Saccharothrix violaceirubra: one gene and its partner. Each later gene encodes a partner of the first gene's protein in a complex. Links are inferred from orthologs where the notes say so. Each region holds a gene or a part of one and is shown in the gene's direction. Other genes may lie near its edges. The genes, in order: uvrA and mfd.

Evidence for each region.
Region 2: the proteins of uvrA (region 1) and mfd are in contact, whole or in part, in a crystal structure (PDB 4DFC), measured with the Escherichia coli proteins. The link is inferred for Saccharothrix violaceirubra from one-to-one orthologs.

What each region holds. Positions count from the first base shown.
Region 1 is NZ_JACHJS010000001.1:1,683,316-1,695,596, forward strand. The notes cover bases 1,984-5,390. They hold uvrA (excinuclease ABC subunit UvrA), read left to right. Parts: upstream 1,984-2,334; coding sequence 2,335-5,190; downstream 5,191-5,390. Other genes in these bases: F4559_RS08480 (SRPBCC family protein), read left to right, coding at 5,250-5,390. Also shown: F4559_RS08460 (MBL fold metallo-hydrolase), read right to left, coding at 1-175; F4559_RS08465 (acyltransferase family protein), read left to right, coding at 290-1,471; more of F4559_RS08480, read left to right, coding at 5,391-5,645; F4559_RS08485 (hypothetical protein), read left to right, coding at 6,039-6,911; F4559_RS08490 (GntP family permease), read right to left, coding at 6,974-8,365; F4559_RS08495 (N-acyl-D-amino-acid deacylase family protein), read right to left, coding at 8,362-9,951; F4559_RS08500 (amino acid deaminase), read right to left, coding at 9,966-11,237; F4559_RS08505 (sugar kinase), read left to right, coding at 11,345-12,281. UniProt on the Escherichia coli protein: The UvrABC repair system catalyzes the recognition and processing of DNA lesions. UvrA is an ATPase and a DNA-binding protein. A damage recognition complex composed of 2 UvrA and 2 UvrB subunits scans DNA for abnormalities.
Region 2 is NZ_JACHJS010000001.1:6,338,502-6,349,915, reverse strand. Bases 1-4,090 are described here. They hold mfd (transcription-repair coupling factor), read left to right. Parts: upstream 1-326; coding sequence 327-3,890; downstream 3,891-4,090. Other genes in these bases: F4559_RS29260 (SurA N-terminal domain-containing protein), read left to right, coding at 3,904-4,090; F4559_RS29270 (PQQ-dependent sugar dehydrogenase), read right to left, coding at 1-5. In the rest of the region: more of F4559_RS29260, read left to right, coding at 4,091-4,857; F4559_RS29255 (nucleoside triphosphate pyrophosphohydrolase), read left to right, coding at 4,854-5,762; F4559_RS29250 (S41 family peptidase), read left to right, coding at 5,921-9,097; efeB (iron uptake transporter deferrochelatase/peroxidase subunit), read right to left, coding at 9,249-10,496; iron uptake system protein EfeO, read right to left, coding at 10,493-11,414. UniProt on the Escherichia coli protein: Couples transcription and DNA repair by recognizing RNA polymerase (RNAP) stalled at DNA lesions. Mediates ATP-dependent release of RNAP and its truncated transcript from the DNA, and recruitment of nucleotide excision repair machinery to the damaged site.

The sequences.
Region 1 (12,281 bases):
GGTCGGCCGCCGCGTCGATCAGCAGGGCCTCGCCGCTCTCCCGGCACACCAGCAGGTAGGCGTTGTTGTCCATCGGGCCGACGGAGACCTTCGTGATCGTCAGGTCCGCCAGCGTGCGCCGGGTCGCGGGGCCGTCGGGCGCCACGTGGCCGGTGTAGTCATCGAGTACGTCCACGCCGGTCGAACCTACCGCCTTCAGCGGGCGCACAGGTCGGTGCCATATCGTTGGTAACGATCAAGATACCCGCACCGATACTTGACCTCACGCCGAACTGGGTAACCCGAACTCGTGCCGAAGACACGCCGGATCAACTGGGACGTCCTGCGCATCCTCGCCGTCCTGGCGGTACTCCTCCAACACGCCACCCACGCCGGGCCGTCGGTCCACCGCGAACTGGGACCGCCCGCGTTCACCTTCTCCCTGGAGATGGGTGCCAGCACGCTGGTCGTCATCTCCGCCTTCTTCGCCTGCGCCGCGTTGGCGAAAGGCGAACCCGCCCGCTTCCTGCGCAACCGCCTCGCCCGGTTGTTACCCGCCTACGTGGTGGCGGCGACCTGCGCCTACACCGTGCTGCGCTACGTCGCCCCGCCCGGCTGGAGCTTCCTCGAACCCCGGGACCTGCTGGTCAACGCCCTGATGTTGCAGAACTGGTTCCCCGACGTCCGACTGGTCGACTTCTCCTACTGGACCCTGCCGGTCCAGGTGGCCGGCTTCGTCGCGGGCGCCCTGCTCGTGGGCCGCGTGCGCGGCGCGGGACTGCCGGTGCTGTTGTGGACGCTCGTCGTCGCGCCGCTCGTCCTGCGCGTGTGGACGGTCGAACCCGGCTTCGTGCGCACGTTCTACGACGGCTTCGGCGCGCACCGCGCCCAGTTGTTCGCGGCCGGTGTCGGCATCTGGCTGTGGTCGCGCGACCGCATCACGACCCGGCACCTGGCCCTGCTGCTGCCCGCGGTCCTGGTCGCGCAGGCCGTGCACAGCGCCGACGTCCCGTCGACGCTGGCCCTGGGCGTGATGCTCGTGGCCGTCGCGGCGTGCGCCGCCGGACCGGACTGGACGGTGTGGCCGTTGACCGTCCTGCGCCGGCCGGTCCGGTGGCTGGCGGGCATCTCGTACGGGGTCTACCTCGTGCACCAGGAGATCGGCTACGTCGTCATGGCCGCCGTCGCCGGGTACGGGCCGTGGGTGGAACTGGCCGCGTTCCTGGGCACGGCCGTCGGCCTGGGCTGGCTGCTCACCCGCTGCGTCGAACGCCCCGCCCACCGCGCGCTCACCGCGAGCCGCCCGGAGTTGGCGGGGCTCCTGCTCACCGCCGGACTACGCGCTCAGAGCCACTTCGGCAGCGTCGGCGCGGTCCCGTTCAGCTCGGCGCCGCTGTGGCGGCCGGTCAGCCAGCCGAGCACGGCCGCCGCGCTGCCGCTGACGGTGCGTGATTCGCCGGCACTGCCCGAACCCAACGGCCAGGTCCGTTGACGGCCGTCGGGGAACGTCGCCTCGATGGTCACCGACGGCGCGTGCGCGTGGCCGGTGAACGCCGTGACCACCTCGTCGATGTAGCCCTCGACCAGGTCGTCGGGCACGCCCTCGAAGCCGAACCCGGCGTCCAGGTCGACCAGGTGCACCCACAGCTCGCGCACCCGCAGCCACGGCACGCGGTGCGCGAGCAGCGGCCCCAGGCGGGTGGCGACCTCGGCCTCCCACGCCGTCGCGGGCAGGTCGGCGGCGGCCACGAGGAACCGGCGACACGCCGCGTCGAGGTCGGCGCGCATGAGCTGCGGCGCCCGGCCCGAGCCCTCCTCGATGTCGGCCTCCCGGTCGGCCGCGCTCGGGTACATCGGGTGCTCGACCCCGGTCTTCGCCCACGTGAGCAGGTTGACCAGGGCGTCGGCGTTGCGGGCCAGGTGGCTCACGACGTGGCCCCGGGTCCAGCCCGGCAGCAGGCTCGGGCCGCGCAGCGCGCTCTGGTCGAGCCGCTCGACGACCTCGTACAGGACCTGCCCGGCCCGCCGCACCTCGGCGATCCCGGCCACCGCGTCCTGCGCCGCGGCGGACTGCTCGCGTGGCGCGGGTACCGTGGTTCCGGCGGATCGGACCTGTGCGGCATCGGTCGAACTCATGGGCACCCCATCCCCGGCTTGTGCGCCGAATGGCCTATCACCCCAGCGTAGGGGGCTTGTGAGGCGATCGGTAGGGCCGTTGGCGCACGATCGTGCGATGCCCGCGAAGCCGGAATCGTCGGTGGCCGGCTCTAGCATGGACCGCGCCTCCCCCGACAGCGCCGGACCGGTGCTCCAGTACTCTCCTCGAACACCTGTTCGGGACCGAAGGGAATCGTCGTGGCAGACCGCCTTGTGGTGCGTGGGGCACGCGAGCACAACCTGCGGGGCGTCGACCTCGACCTGCCCAGGGACAGTCTCATCGTGTTCACCGGCCTGTCCGGGTCGGGCAAGTCGAGCCTGGCCTTCGACACGATCTTCGCCGAGGGTCAGCGCCGCTACGTCGAGTCGTTGTCGGCCTACGCGCGGCAGTTCCTCGGTCAGATGGACAAGCCCGACGTCGACTTCATCGAGGGCCTGTCGCCGGCCGTGTCGATCGACCAGAAGTCGACCAGCCGCAACCCGCGGTCGACCGTCGGCACGATCACCGAGGTCTACGACTACCTGCGCCTGCTCTACGCCCGCGCGGGCAAGCCGCACTGCCCCACGTGCGGCGAGGCGATCAGCCGGCAGACGCCGCAGCAGATCGTCGACCAGGTGCTGGCGATGGCGAGCGGCACGAAGTTCCAGGTGCTCGCGCCGGTCGTGCGCGGGCGCAAGGGCGAGTACGTCGACCTGTTCTCGTCGCTGCAGTCGCAGGGCTACTCGCGGGCCAAGGTCGACGGCACCGTGTACGCGCTCGCCGACGTGCCGAAGCTCAAGAAGCAGGAGAAGCACCACGTCGCCGTGGTGATCGACCGGCTGACCGTGAAGGCGTCGGCCAAGCAGCGGCTCACCGACTCGGTCGAGACCGCGCTGCGGCTGGCCGACGGGCTGGTCGAGCTGGAGTTCGTCGACGTGCCCGAGGACGACCCCGGCCGGGTGCGCGGGTTCTCCGAGAACCTGGCCTGCCCCAACGGCCACGCGCTGGCGATCGAGGACCTGGAGCCCCGGTCGTTCTCCTTCAACTCGCCGTACGGCGCGTGCCCCACGTGCACCGGCATCGGCGTGCGCAAGGAGGTCGACCCCGAGCTGGTCGTGCCCGACGACGAGCTGTCGCTGGCCGACGGCGCGATCGCGCCCTGGGCGTCGGGCCAGACCTCCGAGTACTTCACCCGGTTGTTGGAGTCGTTGTCGACCACGATCGGGTTCCGCATGGACGCACCGTGGCGGACGCTGCCGGCCAAGGTGCAGAAGGCCGTGCTGCACGGCGTGCCCGAGCAGGTGAACGTCCGCTACAAGAACCGGTACGGGCGCGAGCGGTCGTACTACGCGAACTACGAGGGCGTGATCCCGTTCCTGGAACGCCGCCAGGAGCAGACCGAGTCCGAGTACATGCGCGAGAAGTACGAGGGCTACATGCGCGAGGTGCCGTGCCCGGTGTGCCAGGGCACGCGCCTCAAGCCGGAGATCCTCGCGGTCACGCTGCACCACGGCGACAAGGGCGACCGGTCCATCGCCGAGGTCTGCGCGATGTCCGTGGCCGAGTGCTCGGAGTTCCTCGACGGGCTCAAGCTCGGCAAGCGCGAGGCCATGATCGCGGGCGCCGTGCTCAAGGAGATCCAGGCACGCCTGCACTTCCTGCTCGACGTCGGCCTGAACTACCTGTCGCTGGACCGCGCGTCCGGCACGCTGTCGGGCGGCGAGGCGCAGCGCATCCGGCTGGCGACGCAGATCGGCTCCGGCCTGGTGGGCGTGCTGTACGTGCTGGACGAGCCGTCGATCGGCCTGCACCAGCGCGACAACCACCGGCTGATCGAGACCCTGACCCGGCTGCGGGACCTGGGCAACACGCTGATCGTCGTCGAGCACGACGAGGACACCATCCGCACGTCGGACTGGGTCGTGGACATCGGTCCGGGCGCGGGCGAGCACGGCGGCCAGGTCGTGCACAGCGGCACGTACCAGCAGCTGCTCAAGTCCAAGACGTCGATCACCGGCCAGTACCTGTCGGGCCGCAAGTCCATCGCCATGCCCGAGGTCCGCCGCCCGGTGGACAAGAAGCGGCAGCTCACGGTCGTCGGCGCGCGGGAGCACAACCTGCGCGGCATCGACGTGTCGTTCCCGCTGGGCTGCCTGGTGTCGGTGACGGGCGTGTCCGGGTCGGGCAAGTCGACGCTGGTCAACGACATCCTCGCGACCGTGCTGGCGAACAAGCTCAACGGCGCGCGCCAGGTGCCCGGCCGGCACACCCGGATCAAGGGCCTGGAGCACGTCGACAAGCTGGTGCAGGTCGACCAGTCGCCGATCGGCCGCACGCCGCGCTCGAACGCCGCGACCTACACCGGCGTGTTCGACCACATCCGCAAGCTGTTCGCGGCGACCACCGAGGCGAAGGTGCGCGGCTACCAGCCGGGGCGGTTCTCGTTCAACGTCAAGGGCGGGCGCTGCGAGGCGTGCGCGGGCGACGGCACGATCAAGATCGAGATGAACTTCCTGCCGGACGTGTACGTGCCGTGCGAGGTGTGCAAGGGCGCCCGGTACAACCGGGAGACCCTGGAGGTGCACTACAAGGGGAAGACGATCTCCGAGGTGCTGGACATGCCGATCGAGGAGGCGGCCGGGTTCTTCGAGCCCATCAACGCCATCCACCGCCACCTGCGCACACTGGTGGACGTGGGCCTGGGCTACGTGCGGCTGGGCCAGCCCGCGCCGACGTTGTCCGGCGGCGAGGCGCAGCGCGTGAAGCTGGCGTCGGAACTGCAGAAGCGGTCGACCGGCAAGACCGTGTACATCCTCGACGAGCCCACGACGGGCCTGCACTTCGAGGACATCCGCAAGCTGCTCGGCGTGATCAACGGCCTGGTGGACAAGGGCAACACGGTGATCGTGATCGAGCACAACCTGGACGTGATCAAGACGTCCGACTGGTTGGTCGACATGGGGCCGGAGGGTGGCTCGGGCGGCGGCATGGTCGTCGCCGAGGGCACGCCCGAGGACGTGGCCGGGGTCGGGTCCAGCCACACCGGACAGTTCCTGCGCGAGGTGCTGGCCTGAACCACTACCGCTTCCTCAGCGTCTGGTCGGTCGACGCACCGCCCGACCAGACCTTCGAGGTGCTCGCCGACCTGGCCCGCTACCCCCTGTGGTGGCGGGAGGTCCGGGCGGCCGAACAGGTGGGGGAGCGGGCGGCACGGCTGCGCTGCCGTTCGCTGTTGCCGTACGACCTGGTGTTCGAGACCCACCACGACACCCGGGACCGGGTGGCGGGCGTGCTGAAGGCCCGGCTGGTCGGCGATCTCGACGGCACCGCAGCCTGGCGGATCCGCCCGTCCGGCACGGGCACGCTCCTGCGCTACGAGCAGGAGGTCACCGTGACCAAGCCCCTGCTCCGCCGCCTGGCGCTGGTGGCCCGCCCCGCCCTCGTGGCCAACCACGGGCTCATGATGCGCAGCGGCAACCGCGGCCTGCGCACCTACCTGGCCGGCTACCAGGCCGGCCGCCGCCCCTGACTCGCGAGTCCTCCACTCGGACACCCCGAAACACGCACTCGGGCACCTTCGATCGGGTGATCCCCTCCCCCCCATCGCGCGAGTTATACGTTGGGGCACCGCGAGTTGTGCATTCAGGCACCGCGAGTTGTGCGTAGAGGACCGCGTCCGGGCACGCGAGTCGTGCGTTCGGACATCGGGGCGGGCACGGGGGAACGGCCCCGGACCCGCCGGCCACCGCCGAAGGCGGTCCTCCCGGCGTCCGGACGGGTGCCCGAGTGCGTGTTTCAGGGTGTCCGAGTGGAGGACTCGCGGACATAGGGGTTGGGAGACCGAACCGGTGGGCGTGCCGACTCGTGTCCTTGGGCAGTCGGTCGCCGCGTCGGATGCGGACGATCAGCCAAGGAGGACACGATGACCCGCTTCCGCGTCGTAGCGGCCCTTGCCGTCGCGGCCCTCGTCGGTGCCTGCGGCCAGCAGAACGGTGCGCAACCCGTTGCCGCCCAACAACAACCGCAGCAGGAACAGCAGCTCCGGGAGCAGCAGCCGGCGGAGGTCGCCCTGACCGCCGGCACGATCGAAGGTCTCGGCACCGTCCTGACCGACGCCCAGGGCATGACCCTCTACCGGTTCGACAAGGACACCGCGAAGCCGTCCGAGTCCACCTGCGACGGTGACTGCGCGGCGAAGTGGCCCCCGGCGCTCGCCGGTGACGGCGACATCCAGGTCGAAGGCGTGGACCGGAGCCTGGTCGGCACGGTCGACCGCCAGGAGGGCAAACAGCTCACGATCGCCGGCTGGCCCCTCTACCGCTTCGCCCAGGACCAGGCGCCGGGCGAGGCCAAGGGCCAGGGCGTCGGCGGCACGTGGTTCGCCGCCGCCACCGACGGCAAGAAGGCCGCCACGGACGACAAGAAGGCCGCCCCGAACGCGGGACTCGTGCTGACCACGTCGTCGGTGGGCGACCTCGGCACCGTGCTCACGGACAAGGACGGCATGACGCTGTACCGGTTCGACAAGGATACCGCGAAGCCCGCCAAGTCGAACTGCGAGGGCGACTGCGCGGCCAAGTGGCCGCCGCTGCTCGTCCAGGGCGACTTCGAGGTCCGGGGCGTGGACCGGAGCCTGGTCGGCACGGTCGACCGCCCGGAGGGCAAGCAGCTCACGGTCGCGGGATGGCCTCTTTACACCTTCGTCGACGACAAGGTGTGCGGTGACGCGAAAGGCCAGGGTGTCGGTGGGACCTGGTTCGTCGCCAACCCCCAGGGCGGCAAAGCGGGCGCCTGAGGAGGACACATCCCTTATAGGGCCCGCGCCCGCCGCCACCCCTCCGGCGGGCGCGGGTCGCCCTATGTCACGACCAGGCTCAGCAGAGCCGTCACGACGAAGCCCACCACCGAAAGGATCGTCTCCAGCACGGTCCACGTGCGCAGCGTTTCCTTCACCGACAACCCGAAGTACCGCGACACGATCCAGAACCCGCCGTCGTTCACGTGCGAGGCGATGATCGACCCGGCCGCGATCGCCATGACCACCAACGCCAGTCGCGGCTGGCTGTAGTCGAGGTCCGCGACCACCGGCGCCACGATGCCCGTCGTCGTCACGATCGCCACGGTCGCGGACCCCTGCGCGATCCGCAGCCCGCAGCTGATCACGTACGACAGCGCGATCACCGGCAGTCCGAGGTCGGCCAGCGACCCGGCGAGCGCCTTGCCCACCCCGGTCGCGGCCAGCACGGCGCCGAAGAACCCGCCCGCGCCGACCACGAGCAGGATCATCGCCACCGGCCGCAGCGACGCGGCCGACAGCTCGGCCACCTGCGCCCGGTCCATGCCGCGTCGGAAACCCAACAGCCAGAACGCCAGGAGCACGGAGATCGTCAACGCCACGGCCGGCGTACCCAGGAACGCGAACACCCCCAGCGGTGTCGACCCCTTGGCCAACAGCACGGACCCGAACGTGCCGGACAGGATCAGCACCAGCGGCACCGCGATGATCCCCAGCACCAGCGACAACGGCGGCTCGTCCCGGTCGCCGCGCGCCTTCTCGGCCGCCGCGAGCATCTCCTCGGGCACCGGCACGACGACGCGCTTGCCGATCCACGCCGAGAACAGCACACCGCCCACGAACCAGGACGGGATCGCCACGGCCAGTGCCATCACGATGATCCAGCCCAGCCCCACGTGCAGCAGTCCGGCGGCGGCGACCGGTCCGGGGTGCGGCGGCATGAACGCGTGCATCACGGACAACCCGGCCAGCAGCGGCAACGCGTACAGCACGATCGACCGCCCGCCGCGCTTGGCCGCCACGTACACCAGCGGCGCGAGCACGAAGATGCCGATGTCGAAGAACACCGGCACGCCGAACACCAGACCGGCCAGGCCCATCGCCAGGGGCGCACGCCGTTCGCCGAACGCCCGCAGCAACGTCCGCGTCAGCACCTGCGCGCCGCCGGACGCCTCCAGGATCGAGCCGAGCAGCGTGCCCAGGCCGACGATCACGGCGACGTGGCCGAGGATGCCGCCGAACCCCTTCTCCACCAACGAGTCCGACGCCTTCTGCGCCGACCCGACCAGGGCCTCCACGGGCAGCCCGGCGGCCAGCGCCACCAGCAACCCGACCACGAGCAGCGCGATGAACGGCTCGACCCGCAGCCGGATGATCAGCACCAGCAGGACGGCGATGCCCACCCCGGACAGGGTGAGCAGGCCGCCCGTCGAGTGCTGGAGCCAGTCGATCACGCCGGCCTCCCCGGGTTGCGCAGGGAGTGTCCGGGCAACGCGTCCGTGCGGCGGCCGTCGTCGATCACCGGCACGCCGTTGACCAGCACGTACGGGATGCCGGTCGCGGCCTGCCGTGGCTGTTCGAACGTCGCGGTGTCGGCGACCGTGTCCGGGTCGAACAGCACGAGGTCGGCCGCGTACCCGGTGCGCACCAGGCCCCGGTCGGGCAGGCGCAGCCGGCGCGCGGCCCGTCCGGTCAGGTGCGCGACGCACTCCTCCAGGCCCAGCACGCCGAGTTCGCGCACGTACCGCGCGAGGTAGCGGGGGAACGTGCCCCACGCGCGCGGGTGCGGCCGGTCGCCGACCAGCAGTCCGTCGCTGCCCCCGGTGTGCGCCGGGTGCTTCATGATCAGCCGGACGTTCTCCTCGTGCCCCACGTGCATGAGGCACGACGTACCCAGGCGTTCCGACGTCAGCACCTCGAAGTACAGGTCGGCCGGTGGTCTGCCCGCGGCTCGCGCGGACGCGGCGACGCTGTGCCCGACCAGGTGTGAGTTCTCCGCCCGTCGCACACCGTTGATCTCGATCGTGGCCCAGTCGACGGGCACGCCGTGGCAGCCGTCGGAGCCGGTCTCCTCGATCTCCCGGCGGATCAGCTCTCGGGTGTCCACATCGGACAGTCGGGCCAGGGTGGCTTCCGGGCCGCCCTCGGACGCCCAGCTCGGCAGCAGCGCGGACAGGTACGTGGCGCCCGGCAGGTACGGGTAGGTGTCGAGGCTGATGTCCGCGCCCGCCTCGATCGCGTCGTCGAGCAACGTCAGCAACTCGCCCGCCCGACCCCGGTTGACCTCGAAGTTCATCGTGGCGTGCGCCAGGTGCAGCGGGCAGCCGGAGGAGCGCGAGACCTCCACCATCTCCGCGTACGCCTCCAGCGCGCCCGCGCCGTAGCTGCGGTGGTGCGGGCTGTAGAACCCGCCGAGCCGCCCGGTCACCCGGCACAGCTCGACGAGTTCGGCGTGCGGCGCGTACATGCCCGGCGTGTAGGTCAACCCGGACGACAAGCCGACCGCGCCCTCGTGCAGGGACGCCGCCAGGACCTCGCGCATCCGGTCCAGTTCGGACGGTGTGGCCGGGCGGTCCTCCCAGCCCACGCACAGCATCCGCAACGTGCCCTGCGGCACGAGGTACGCCGCGTTGACCGCGATGCCCCGGTCCAACCGGTCCAGGTAGTCGCCGACCGACCGCCAGTCCCAGTCGAAGCCCGCGGGGTCGTCGTTCCACCCGGCGAGCTGCGCGCGCAACGCCGCGAGCACCGCGTCGTCCACCGGCGCGTAGGACAGCCCGTCCTGGCCCAGCACCTCGGTGGTCACGCCCTGGGAGACCTTGGCCAGGTGCTCGGGGGCGGCCAGCAGTTGCAGGTCGGAGTGCGAGTGCATGTCGATGAACCCGGGTGCGAGCACGAGTCCGTCCGCGTCCACGGTGCGCCTGCCGGACAGGCGTGGACCGATGTCGGCGATCCGGCCGTCGTGCACGCCGACGTCGGCGCGTCGGCCGGTCGCGCCCGTGCCGTCGACCACGAGCGCTCCGTTGAAGACGATGTCCACGCCGTTCCTCCTCGTCAGAAGTACGTGCGCACCAGGTCCACCACGGTCGTGCCCTCGACCACCGGGATGACCTGCCACTTGTCGAACACCGTGCAGGGGTGGGACAGGCCCAGGCCCAGCCAGTCGCCGACCTCGACCGGGCTGCCCGCGGGCAGCGAGACGAACGTGTGCTGGTCGTTGAGCGCGGTGACGGTCGCCTTGACGGGCCGCGCGATGCCGTCGCGTCCGCGTACCACGTGCGGTTCGGGCAGGCCCTCGTCGAACGACGCGTCGCGCTTGCCGAGCGTGAGCAGGGCCAGGTCCTCCTGCGGGCGTGAGGTCACCTGGGCCCACGCGGTCAGCGCGGACCGCAACCCGGTCGCGCCGGGCATCCGGCCGAAGGGGGAGATGCCCCGGTAGAAGCCGTCGTCGTGGGTGATGTAGGCGCCGCTGCGCAGCACCGGGCGCACGCGGAACGGCCACGGCTCGGTCAGCGCGTCGGCGACCTGGTCGAAGTACGCGCTGCCGCCCGCCGTGACGATCGGCTCGTCCACCTCGAAGTCCAGGTCCAGGACCAGCTCGCGCAGGTGGAACAGGTAGTTGTCGACGATGGACCGCGAGGTCACCGACGCGTCGTGCGCCAGGGCGCCCTCGTAGCCGGCCACGCCCGCGAGCCGCAGCACCGGACTGCGCCGCACGGCCTCGGCGACCGCACGCGCGGTGGGCAGGTCGCGGGCACCCGTGCGCCCGCCCCGTGCGCCCAGCTCGACCAGCACGTCGACGGGCCGGGTGAGCACCTCGGACATCCGCTCGACGGCCGCCACCGAGTCGACCCAGCAGGTGAACTCGAAGCCGGGGTGCGCGTCGAGTTCGGCCGCGAGCCAGCGCAGGCCGGCCGGGTCGACGAGCTGGTTGGCCAGCAGCACGCGGCGCACGCCGAACGCCCGGTAGACGCGCAGTTGGCTGATGTTCGCGGCGGTCAGGCCCCACGCGCCGTGCACGAGTTGGCGGGCGAAGAGCTGGGGCGCCATCGTGGTCTTGCCGTGCGGCGCGAGCAGCACGCCGCGTTCGGCGCACCAGCGTGCCATCGTGGTGAGGTTGTGCTCCAGCGCGGCGCGGTCGAGCACGACGAGCGGTCCGACGAAACCGTCGGCGAACAGGTCCAGACCCCGGTCGGCGACCTCGCCGAGGGTGGCGCCGAACGTGCCGGCGGGCAGGCCCTTGAACCGCCAGTCGATCCGCTCGGCGCGGATCGCGAGCACGGCGTCCAGGTCGATGTCCACTGTCCCGCTCCTCACGTTGCACATATCGCAACGACTATTGCGCGATGTGATGCACACGTGTGTAACATTCGCCTGCCTGCCCGTCAATGTCCCAGAGGCCGCCCCTCGACAGTGCGAATGCGGAGGAACGGATGCGGTTCGACCCAGCGGGCGGGGTGGTCTGCCTCGGCGAGACCATGGCCGTGCTCGTCCCCGCCGAGCCGGGACCGGTGCGTTCCGCGCGCACGTGGACCCGCGCCATCGGTGGTGCCGAGTCCAACGTGGCCATGCACCTCGCGCGCCTGGGCGTGCGCAGCCGGTGGGTCGGCGCGGTCGGCGACGACGCGCTCGGCGGTGCCGTGCTCGACTTCGTGTCCGGCGCGGGCGTGGACGTGAGCGCCGTGCACGTCGACCCGGACCGGCCGACCGGGCTCTACGTCAAGGAAGCCGACCCGACCGGCACCCGCACCCGCTACTACCGGCGCGGCTCGGCCGCGTCCGCGATGGGTGTGGACACCCTCGACCGCGTGAAGCTCGACGACGTCGCGCTGATCCACGTCACCGGCATCACCGCCGCGCTGTCCGACGGCTGCCTCGACCTGCTGCGCGCCGTGCTGGCCCGGCCCCGGCCGGTCCCGGTGTCGTTCGACCTCAACTGGCGGCCCGCGCTGTGGCGCGACCGCGACCCGGCCGTGCTGCGCGACCTCGCCGACGCCGCCGACATCGTGCTCGTCGGCTCGGACGAGGCGCACGCGGTGTGGGGCGTCGACGGCGTCGACGACCTGCGTGCCCTGTTGCCCTCGCCCACCACGCTCGTGATCAAGCACGGCGAACGCGGCGCGACCGTCGTCGAGGACGGTGCCGCGGTCTTCCACCAGGCCCTGCGCGTCGACGTGGTCGAACCGGTCGGCGCCGGGGACGCGTTCGCCGCCGGGTACCTCGCCGCGCACCTGTCCGGCGAGACGCCGACACGCCGACTGCGCGCCGGGCACCTCCAAGCCGCGTCCGCGTTGCTCACCAGCGAGGATGTCGGCGAGCCGCTGCCGGCCGACGTGACCGTGCCGCTGCTGGACGCCGATCCGGCGACGT
Region 2 (11,414 bases), 4.7 Mb from region 1 along the record:
CGCATGGCCCTCAGGATGCCCCTGCCGAGTGAGACGCGCTCCATTCGTAAGTACGTTCTGTCGGTGACTTCGAGGTCGTGACCGGGAAATCACCAGACCGGACCAAAGCGCGATTCTCCCGGACGAGTGACGTCATATCGGCCGGACCCGAAATCCCCGCCGAGTCGTAACGCCGTGACGCTCCGGCACGGCCGCACGACCGGTCCCGCACCCGGCGGTAATCGACCGGCACACGACGGCACGCCCGACGTAGGCTGGGTGACCGAGCACCGCTGCCGACATCCCGGGCAGAGGTCTGTCCTCGTCGCGTTTTGGAGCCTGATCAGATGCACCAGTCCGGCCCGTTGTCCGGCCTGCTGACCGCCGTCCTTCCCGACAAGGCGTTGCGCGCGCTGACCGAGTCCGTCGGCGTGCCCGCCCTCGAACTCGAAGGCCCGCCCGCCGCCCGCCCGCTGGTCGCGGCGGCGTTGAGCCTGGAGGCGCCGGTCCTCGCGGTGACCGCGACCGGGCGCGAGGCCGACGAGCTGACGTCCGTGCTGCGGGACCTGATCGGGGAGGACGCCGTCGCGCACTTCCCGTCCTGGGAAACCCTGCCGCACGAACGCCTCTCGCCGCGCGCGGACACCGTGGGCGCCCGGCTGGAGGTGCTGCGCCGCCTGGCCCGCCCGGACGGCGACCCGCTGCGGGTGGTCGTGGCCACGGTCCGCAGCCTGATCCAGCCCATGGCGCCGGGCCTGGGCGAACTCGTGCCCGTCCGCCTGAAGACCGGCGCCGACGTCGATTTCGAGACCCTGCCCGCGAGCCTGACGGCCATCGCCTACACCCGCGTCGACATGGTCGAGAAACGCGGCGAGTTCGCGGTGCGCGGCGGCATCCTGGACGTGTTCCCGCCGACCGCCGAACACCCGCTGCGGGTGGAGTTCTGGGGCGACGAGGTCAGCGAGATCCGCCCGTTCTCCGTGGCCGACCAGCGGTCGCTGCCCCAGGAGGTCGAGGAGTTCGTCGCGCCGCCGTGCCGCGAACTGCTGCTCACCGCCTCGGTCCGGGCCAGGGCCGCGCTGCTGGCCACCGAGCACGAAGCCGACGCGCAGCTCGTCGAGATGCTCGACAAGATCGCCGAGGGCATCCCGTCCGAGGGCATGGAGGCGCTGATCCCCGCCCTGTGCGAGGACGCGTTGCAGTTGCTCACCGACGTCGTCCCCGACGGCACGCACGTCGTGCTCAACGACCCGGAGAAGATCCGGGCCCGCGCGCACGACCTGGTCCGCACCGGCCAGGAGTTCCTGGAGGCGTCCTGGATGGCCGCGGCCGGCGGCGGCAGGGCGCCGATCGACCTGGGCGCGTCGGCGTACCGGAACCTGGACGAGGTGGCCGAGGCCGCCCGCGCGGCGGGTCGTCCGTGGTGGACGCTGAGCCAGTTGACCAGCGAGGGCGCGGACGTCCTCCGGCTGGAACTCAAGCACGTCGAGGCGTACCAGGGCGACATCGACCGGGCCTTCGCCGACCTGCGCGCGCACACGTCGTCCGGCGGCACGGCCGTCCTGGTGGTGCCCGGCGCGGGCACGGCGCAACGCGCCGCCGAGCAGTTGAAGGACGCCGACGTGCCCGCGACGCTCGTCGAGTCCCTCGACGACGCGCCGCGCCAGGGCTTCGTCACGGTCGCGCGCGGCGCCCTGGAGGACGGCTTCGCGCTGCCCGGCCTCGCGCTTGTCGTGCTCACCGAGACCGACCTGACCGGCGGGCGCGGCGGAACGTCCACCAAGGACATGCGCCGCATGCCCAGCCGCCGGCGCAACGCCGTCGACCCGCTCGCGCTCAAGGCCGGCGACTACGTCGTGCACGAGCAGCACGGCATCGGCAAGTACGTGGAGATGGTGCAACGCACGGTCGCCGGCGCGACCCGCGAGTACCTGGTCCTGGAGTACGCCTCGTCCAAGCGCGGCCAGCCCGGCGACCGGCTGTTCGTGCCGACCGACCAGCTCGACGAGGTGTCCCGCTACGTCGGCGGCGAACTGCCCACGCTCAACAAGCTCGGCGGCTCGGACTGGAAGAACACGAAGGCCAAGGCGCGCAAGGCGGTCAAGCAGATCGCGGCCGAACTCGTCCAGCTCTACGCCGCGCGCCAGTCCGCGCCCGGCCACGCGTTCGCCGTGGACACGCCGTGGCAGCGCGAGCTGGAGGACGCCTTCCCGTTCACCGAGACGGTCGACCAGATGGCCGCGATCGACGAGGTCAAGGCCGACATGGAGCGGTCGGTCCCGATGGACCGGGTGATCTGCGGCGACGTCGGCTACGGCAAGACCGAGATCGCGGTGCGCGCGGCGTTCAAGGCCGTGCAGGACGGCAAGCAGGTGGTCGTGCTCGTCCCGACGACCCTGCTCGCGCAGCAGCACCTCAACACGTTCTCCGAGCGCATGCGCGCGTTCCCGGTGAAGGTCAAGGGCCTGTCCCGGTTCACCGACGCGCTGGAGGCCCAGCAGACCATCACGGGCCTGGCCGACGGCGACGTGGACGTGGTGATCGGCACGCACCGCCTGCTCCAGAAGGGCCTGCGCTACAAGGACCTCGGCCTGGTGATCGTCGACGAGGAGCAGCGCTTCGGTGTCGAGCACAAAGAGCACATCAAGGCGCTGCGCACGCACGTGGACGTCCTGACGATGTCCGCAACGCCGATCCCGCGCACGCTGGAGATGTCGCTCGCGGGCATCCGCGAGATGTCCACGATCCTCACCCCGCCCGAGGAGCGGCACCCGATCCTGACCTACGTCGGCGGGTACGACGACAAGCAGGTCGGCGCCGCGCTGCGCCGCGAACTGCTGCGCGACGGCCAGGTGTTCTACGTGCACAACCGGGTGTCGTCGATCGAGAAGGCGGCCCGCCGCATCCGCGACCTGGTGCCCGAGGCGCGGGTCGTGACCGCGCACGGCCAGATGAACGAGGACCGCCTGGAGAAGATCATCCAGGGGTTCTGGGAGCGCGAGTACGACGTGCTCGTGTGCACCACGATCGTCGAGACCGGCCTGGACATCTCCAACGCCAACACGCTGATCGTCGAACGCGGCGACATGCTCGGCCTGTCCCAGCTGCACCAGCTGCGCGGACGCGTGGGCCGCGGCCGGGAACGCGGCTACGCCTACTTCCTCTACCCGCCCGAGACGCCGCTGAGCGAGACCGCCCACGACCGGCTCGCCACCATCGCGCAGAACACCGAGCTGGGCGCGGGCATGGCCGTGGCCATGAAGGACCTGGAGATCCGGGGCGCGGGCAACATCCTCGGCGCCGAGCAGTCCGGGCACATCGCGGGCGTCGGCTTCGACCTGTACGTGCGGCTGGTCGGCGAGGCCGTCGAGGCGTTCCGCCGGCACGCGGGCGCGGAGGTCGACGGCGAGGAGGAACTGGCCGAGGTCCGCGTCGACCTGCCCGTGGACGCGCACATCCCGCACGACTACGTGCCGGGGGAGCGGCTGCGGCTGGAGGCGTACCGCAAGATCGCGGCGGCGGTCGACGAGCCGTCGTTGCAGGCCGTGTGGGACGAGCTGAAGGACCGCTACGGCACGCCGCCGCTGCCGGTCGAGCGGCTGCTGGCCGTGGCCCGGTTCCGGCACACGTGCCGCGCGCACGGCGTCACCGAAGTCGCGATGCAGGGCGCGAACCTGCGCTTCGCGCCGCTGGAACCGCGGGACTCGCAGCTCGTCCGCCTGCGCCGGTTGTTCCCGAAGGCCGTGCACAAGCAGGCCGTGAAGACCGTGACCGTGCCCCGGCCCACCGAAGGCGCGGCCGGCGGCCGGATGGGCGCACCCGTGCTGCGGGACCAGGAACTCCTCGACTGGTGCGCACGGTTCCTCGAATCGTTGGCGGGTACTCCCGTGAGCGGCGTCACGGGTTCGTGAGAAGGTACTGGTCGTGAGGACTCTGCCTAAGCGCTTCACCCTGGTCGGTGCGGTCGTCGCACTGCTGGTCACGGCGGGTTGCGCGAGCGGCCCGAGCAAGGTGGGCACGGCCGCGATCGTCGGCGGCACCGTGATCCCGCTGGAGCAGGTCCAGCAGCGGCTGGACCGCGTGCTGAAGAAGGAGCCCGGCGCCCAGGCCGCCCTCAAGCAGCACAAACTGGACGGTGTCGCCCGCCTGGTCGCGGGTACCGCCGTGCAGCACGAGCTGACGCTGAAGGTGGCGCAGCGCGAGGGCATCACCGTGGACGAGGCCGACATCGCCGAGGCGATCGAGGACGCGGGCGGCGCCGAGGCCGGGTCGGAGGGCACGGTCTACGACTCGACGACCTTCCGGGACCGCGCCGTCGACCAGCTGCTCCAGGTCGCGCTGGCGCGCAAGTACGTCGACCGGCTCGAGGTCACGTTCGACTACTTCTACTCGCGGGACAAGAACGAGGCCCTGGACAAGGCCGCGAAGATCGCCAAGGACCCGGGCCTGATGGCCGGGTACGTGAACGCCGCGCCCAAGGGCAACGGCAACCAGCAGCTCGCCAAGCGCGGCCAGGTGATCAAGTCCTCGCAGGAGCCGACCGCCGCCGCGGCGCCGTTCTTCGGCGTCAAGCCCGGCACGGTCGTGGCCTACCCGCCGTCGGAGGAGAGCGCGCAGTGGCTGGTCGTGCTGGTCACCGACCGGCGTGACGACGCCAAGCCGTCCGAGCAGTCCTCGTCCGAGCAGCTCACCCCGCAGATCCTGGAGCGGATCGGCCTGCGCCTGGTCCAGTACCTGGGCGCCGACCTGGAGATCGAGATCAACCCGCGCTACGGCGTGTGGGACGTGGTCGGCATCGGCCTCGCCGCGAGCGAGGGCGAGCGCGGCGGGTACGTCGCCGAGGTCGCCGGTCCGCCCGCCAAGCGGACCGATCCGTGACGCACCTGGTCGTCCTGGTCTCCGCGCACGACACCGTCCTGCCCGCCGCCGCGCTGCCCGCTCTGCGGGGCGCGGCGGCGGTGTACGCGGAGGGCGTGCCCTGGGGCGACCCGCCGCCCGAGGCCGTGCCCGCCGGGCCGGTCGTGCTGGTGACGACGTCGCCGACCTCGCCGTTCGCCGCCGCGCTGGTGGCGGCGGGCGCGGAGGTCGTGCGCAACCCCGCGGGCACGGCACTGCTGTCGGCGGTGTCCGTGATGGACCGCCTGCGGTCGCCCGGCGGGTGCCCGTGGGACGCCGAGCAGGACCACAAGACGTTGCGGCAGTACCTGGTCGAGGAGACCTACGAGCTGCTGGAGGCGATCGAGGACGGCGACCGGGCGGCGTTGCGCGAGGAACTCGGCGACGTGCTGCTCCAGGTGCTGTTCCACGCCCGCGTCGCGGCCGAGCACGGCGAACCGTTCGGGATCGACGAGGTGGCCGGCGACCTGGTGGCCAAGCTGGTCGGCCGGCACCCGCACGTGTTCGCGGGCGGCGACCCGGCGGTGCGCGACGCGCGGTCGCAGGAGCACCGCTGGGAGGAGCTGAAGCAGGCCGAGAAGCGGCGGACGTCCAGTGTGGACGGCGTGGCCCTCGGTCAGCCGGCGGTCGCGCTGGCCGGGAAGCTGGCCCAGCGGACCGGTCGGGCCGGGCTGCCGGCGGACCTGCTGCCGACCGGTGAGGACGCCGGTTCGGCGTTGTTCGCGGTGGCCGCGCGGGCGAAGCTGGCGGGCGAGGACCCCGAGACGGAGCTGCGGGCCGTGGCCCGTGCGTTCGAGGCGAAGGTCCGCGCGGCGGAGAAGTCGGCCCGCGCGGCGGGCGTGACCACGATGGGCGTGGCCGACTGGCGTGCCCACTGGCCCGGCTGAATCCCTTTTCCGGAGCCGCCGAATTGCGGAACGATTCCAGGTCGCGAAGGCCGGGCGTGAGCTGGGCTCGCATTTGATCGGGTAACGGTGGAGAACTTCCAGGTGCGGCACGTGTGGACATGATCGCGATCGGTCCGGTACGGCGCTAACGTCGAAGGGTGACCGAATCCGCCTATCTCCGCTTCCCACATCTGCATGGGGAGCTCGTCGTCTTCGTCGCGGAGAACGACGTGTGGCTCGCTCCTGTCTCCGGTGGCCGGGCCTGGAGGGTGACCGCCGACCAGGTTCCCGTCTCGTCACCGCGTTTCGATCCGACCGGCACCCGGCTGGCGTGGACCAGTCGGCGTGACGGCACGCCCGAGGTCCACGTCGCACCGGTCGACGGCGGGCCTTCGACCAGACTCACCTACTGGGGCGACACGTACACCGGCGTGCGCGGCTGGACGCCCGCGGGCGACGTCGTCGCCGTCACCACGGCCGGGCAGGCGACCGGGAACCGGCAGTGGGCGCACGCCGTGCCGGTCGACGGCGGACCCGCCCGCCGGCTGCCCTACGGCTGGGTCGAGGACGTCGACCACGGCCCGGACGGGCAGGTCGTCGTCACCTCCGTCTACGGCCGCGACCCCTCGTCCTGGAAGCGGTACCGGGGCGGCGCCGCGGGCAAGCTGTGGGTCGCCGGACCCGACCACGGCTTCCACCGCGTCCTCGACCACCTGACGTCCTCGCTCACCAGCCCGACGTGGGTCGGCGGCCGGCTGGTCTTCCTCTCCGACCACGACGGCGTCGGCAGCGTGTACTCCGTCGCGCCCGACGGCTCCGACCTGCGCCGGCACAGCGCGCAGGAGTTCTACGCCCGCAACGCCACCTCCGACGGCGAACGCGTCGTCTACCAGCACGCGGGCGAGCTGTGGCTGCTCGACGGCCTCGACGCCGAACCCCGCCGGCTCGACGTCGCGCTCGCCGGGCCGCGCACCGCCCGCCGGCGTCGGCACGTCTCCGCGCACCCCGAGGACTTCCACCCCGACAAGTCCGGCCGCGCCAGCGTGGTCGAGGTGCGCGGGACCGTCCACTGGGTGACCCACCGGGACGGTCCGGTGCGCGCGCTGGCCGAGCAGCCCGGCGTGCGCGCCCGCCTGCCCCGCGTGGTCGGCGACAGCGTGGTGTGGGTGACCGACGCGGAAGGCGAGGAGGGCCTGGAGTTCTCGCCGGTCGGCGGGGTCGAGCCGGGCAACACGCCGCGCCGGGTCGCGGTCGGCCGGCTCGGGCGCGTGCTCGAACTGGAGGTCTCGCCCGACGGCCGGCGGCTGGCGGTCGCCACGCACGACGGCCGGCTGCTGCTCGTGGAGGCCGAGTCCGGCGAGGTGCGCGAGGTGCTGCGCGACGCCGGGCCGTGGGTGTCCGACCTCGCGTTCTCCCCGGACTCGAACTGGCTGGCCTGGTCGCACCCGGGTCCCTGGCCGCTGCGGCACATCCGGATGACCAACACCACGGACCTGTCCGTCGTGGACGTCACGCCGCTGCGGTTCGCCGACACCTCGCCCACGTTCACCGAGGACGGCCGCTACCTGGCCTTCCTGTCCGTGCGCAGCTTCGACCCGGTCTACGACGCCTACGTGTTCGACCTGTCGTTCCCCACCGGCACCCGGCCGCACCTGGTCACGCTCGCCGCGACCACGCCGTCCCCGTTCGACCCGCTGCGCCTGGGCCGCCCGGTCGGCGACGACTCGTCGGACAAGGAGAAGGACAAGGACGACGACAACCCGATCACCGTCGTCGACCTGGAGGGTCTGGCCGACCGGGTCGTGGCGCTGCCGGTCGCGGCGGCGCGGTACTCGGGGCTCACCGCGGCCAAGGGCGGCCTGCTGTGGCTGCGCAGCGCGGTGCGCGGCGTGCTCGGCGACAACCAGGCCAGTCCCACGTCCCGGCCGCCGCGGGCCGTGCTCGAACGGTTCGACCTGGCCAAGACCCGCACGGACGCGCTGGCCGACGGCGTGGACGCGTTCGCGGTCACCGGCGACGGCCAGCGCATGGTCGTGCAGGACGGCGGCGACCTGCGGGTCGTGCCGACCGACCGCAAGGTCGACGCCGACGACAACGACTCGATCTCCGTCGACCTGGCCCGCGTCCGGGTCGAGGTGGACCGGGCGGCCGAGTGGCGCCAGGTGTACGCGGAGGCCGGTCGCCTGATGCGCGACCACTTCTGGCGGGCCGACCTGGGCGGCCTGGACTGGGCGGGCGTGCTCGACCGCTACCGGCCGCTGCTGGACCGCATCGGCAGCTACAGCGACCTGGTCGACCTGCTGTGGGAGGTCCAGGGCGAGACGGGCACGTCCCACGCGTACGTGTACCCGGCGGGCGGCGGCGGGCGCGGGCGTGGTGTGGGCCTGCTCGGCGCCGACCTGGAACGCGACGCGTCCGGCGCGTGGCGCGTCGTGCGGGTGATCCCGGGCGAGACGTCGGACCCGGCGGCCCGGTCGCCGCTGTCCGCGCCGGGGGTGGCCGTGCGCGCGGGCGACGCGATCGTGGCCGTGGACGGCCGCCAGGTCGACCCGCTGCGCGGTCCCGCGCCGCTGCTGGTCGGCACGGCGGACAAGCCGGTGGAGCTGACCGTGCGGCCCGGTGGCGGCGGTGAGCCGCGCCGGGTCGTGGTCGTGCCGTTGGGCGACGACCGGGCGTTGCGCTACCACGCGTGGGTCGCGGACCGGCGGGCGCGCGTGCGCGAGCTGTCGGGCGACCGGGTGGGCTACCTGCACGTGCCGGACATGGTCGGGTCGGGTTGGGCCCAGCTGCACCGGGACCTGCGGGTCGAGCTGCGGCACGAGGCCGTGGTGCTCGACGTGCGGGAGAACTCGGGCGGGCACACGTCCGAGCTGGTCGTGGAGAAGCTGGGCCGCAAGGTCATCGGCTGGGAGACGCAGCGCGGTCGCGACACGGCGACGGCGACCAGCTACCCCAACGACGCGCCGCGCGGTCCGGTGGTCACGGTGATCGACGAGTTCGCCGGGTCCGACGGCGACATCGTCAGCGCGGCGATCAAGCGGCTGGGCATCGGTCCGCTGGTGGGCACGCGCACGTGGGGCGGGGTGATCGGGATCAACCCGCGGCACTCGCTGGTCGACGGCACCGTGGTCACCCAGCCCGAGTACGGGGTGTGGATCGACGGCGTGGGGTGGGGGTTGGAGAACCACGGCGTGGACCCGGACGTGGAGGTCGTGATCACGCCGCAGGATCGGGCGGCCGGTCGTGACCCGCAGTTGGACACGGCCGTCCGGCTGGCTCTGGAGGCGTTGGAGCTGCGGCCGGCCGCCGTGCCGCCGGAGCTGCCGACGGTCTGAGCACACCGGTCCGGGCGCGGTGCCGCGCCCGGACCGGTGGTGGTCGTGGGTCGGTGTCGCCCGGCCGATGCCGGCGGCGGCCTTCCGGTCCGGTGGATCGGAGGCGGCTTGGGTCCGGGCACATGCGCCGCCCGGACCCGGACCGTCCTCCTCACGCGAACAGCGTGTCGCCCCAGTAGCCGCCCTCGCGCACGCCCGGCGGCACGGCGAAGTGGCCGGAACCGGTGTGCTCCAGGTACTCCATCATTCTGTCCTTTGTGGACAGTGCCTGCTGCATCGGCACGAACTGGCGCGCGGTGTCCCGGTTGAACGCGATGAAGAACAGCCCCGCGTCCAGGTGGCCGAGCCCGTCCGTGCCGTCGGTGAAGTTGTAGCCGCGCCGCAGGATGCGCGCGCCGCCGAGGGACTCGGCCGAGGCCAGCCGCACGTGCGCGTCCGCCGCGATCCGCGGCGCCCCGCCCGCGCCCCGCACATGCAGGTCGACCGGGTCGAACTCGTCGACCTGGCCCAGCGGCGCGCCCGACCCCTTGGTGCGGCCGACCAGGTCCTCCTGCTCGGCCAGCGACGTGCGGTCCCAGATCTCCACGTGCATGCGGATGCGCCGGGCCACCAGGTAGGTGCCGCCGACCAGCCACCGCGGACCATCGTCCGCGGTGACCCACACGTGGTCGCGCAGCGCGTCGGCGTCCTCGGCCTTGATGTTGTTCGTGCCGTCCTTGAACCCGAACAGGTTGCGCGGCGTCGCCTGGTCGCGGGTCGTGGACGACGTCCGGCCGAAGCCGAGCTGCGACCACCGCACCGCGACCCGGCCGAACCCGATGCGCACCAGGTTGCGGATGGCGTGCACGGCCACCTGCGGGTCGTTCGCGCACGCCTGGACGCACAGGTCGCCGCCGCTGCGCCGCTCGTCGAGGTCGTCGCGGGGGAACCGGGGCAGGTCGATCAACCCCGCCGGCCGCAGGTCCTTCAGACCGAACCGGTCGTCGAACAGCGACGGGCCGAAGCCGATCGTGAGCGTCAACGCGGACGCGGCCAGGCCCAGCGCCTCGCCGGTGTCCTTCGGCGGCGCCTCGGGCCGACCGCCGACCGCGCCGAGTTCGGCGGCCTCGCGGCCCTCGGTCATCCGGCGGGCCGCGACCGTCCAGTCCTTGAGCAGCCCGACGAGTTCGTCGCGCTTGGTCGTCTTCACGTCCAACGCCACGAAGTGCATCCGGTCCTGCGCGGGCGTGACGATCCCGGCCTGGTGTTCGCCGTCGAACGGCACGGCGTCCGCGAGCGAGGCCGCCGGCCGGACGGCGGGTGGTGCCGCGGCCAGCGCGCCGACCGCCGCGCCGGCACCCGCCAGCGCGACGCCCGCCCCGGCGTAACCGAACAGCCTGCGTCGCGGGATGCCGCTCATCGCGCCACGACCTCGGCCACCTTGCTGATCGGCTCGCCGAGCGCGTCCACCGCCTCGGCCAACGCCTTGACCTCGGCCTCGGACAACTCGGTGTAGAGCTTGAACCCGTCGCCCTTGCGGTGGGTCTCCAGCAGCGCGTCCAGTGCCTTGAACTTCTCGTCGACGGTCGCCGCCAGCGCCGCGTCCTTCTCCGCGATCACCGGGCGCAGCGCCGCGATGGCTGCCTGAGAGCCGTCCACGTTGGCGCGGAAGTCCCACAGGTCGGTGTGCGAGTAGCGGTCCTCCTCACCGGTGATCTTCCCGGTGGCGACCTCGTCGAGCAGTTCCTTCGCGCCGTTGGCGAGCTGGAGCGGCGTCAGCTCGACGGCCTTGGCCTTCTCGACGATCTCCTTCACGTCGGTCAGCAGTCTGTCGGCGATCGCGGCGGAGTCGGGCTGGAGCCCGGTCTCCCACAGGTCCTTCTCCAGGCGGTGGTAGCCGGTGAACTCCAGGCCCTCCTCGATCACGTCCTCGCGGCCGTCGATGCGCGGGTCGAGGTCGCCGAAGCTCTCCGCGACCGGCTCGATCCGCTCCCAGTAGGTGCGCGAGACCGGGAACAGGGCCTTGGCGTCCTCGACCTTGCCCGCCTTGACCGCGTCGACGAACTCGGTGGTCTTGGTCAGCAGGCTGTCCGCCTGCGAGTTCACGTACCGCTGGTAGCTCTTGGTCGCCTCGGCCAGCTTGGCGTCGGAGTCGGTGGCCTTCTTCGCGTCGCCCGTGACGGTGAAGTCGGCGCGGATGCCGTCGCCCTTCATGCCGGGCTTGCACGCGGTCTGGAGCTTGCCGGCCTCGGTGACCTCGACGATCAGGCGTCGGGTCAGGCCGGGGCCGATGTTCTCGACCTCGCCGAGGATGCGGTCGCCCTCGGCGTACAGGTAG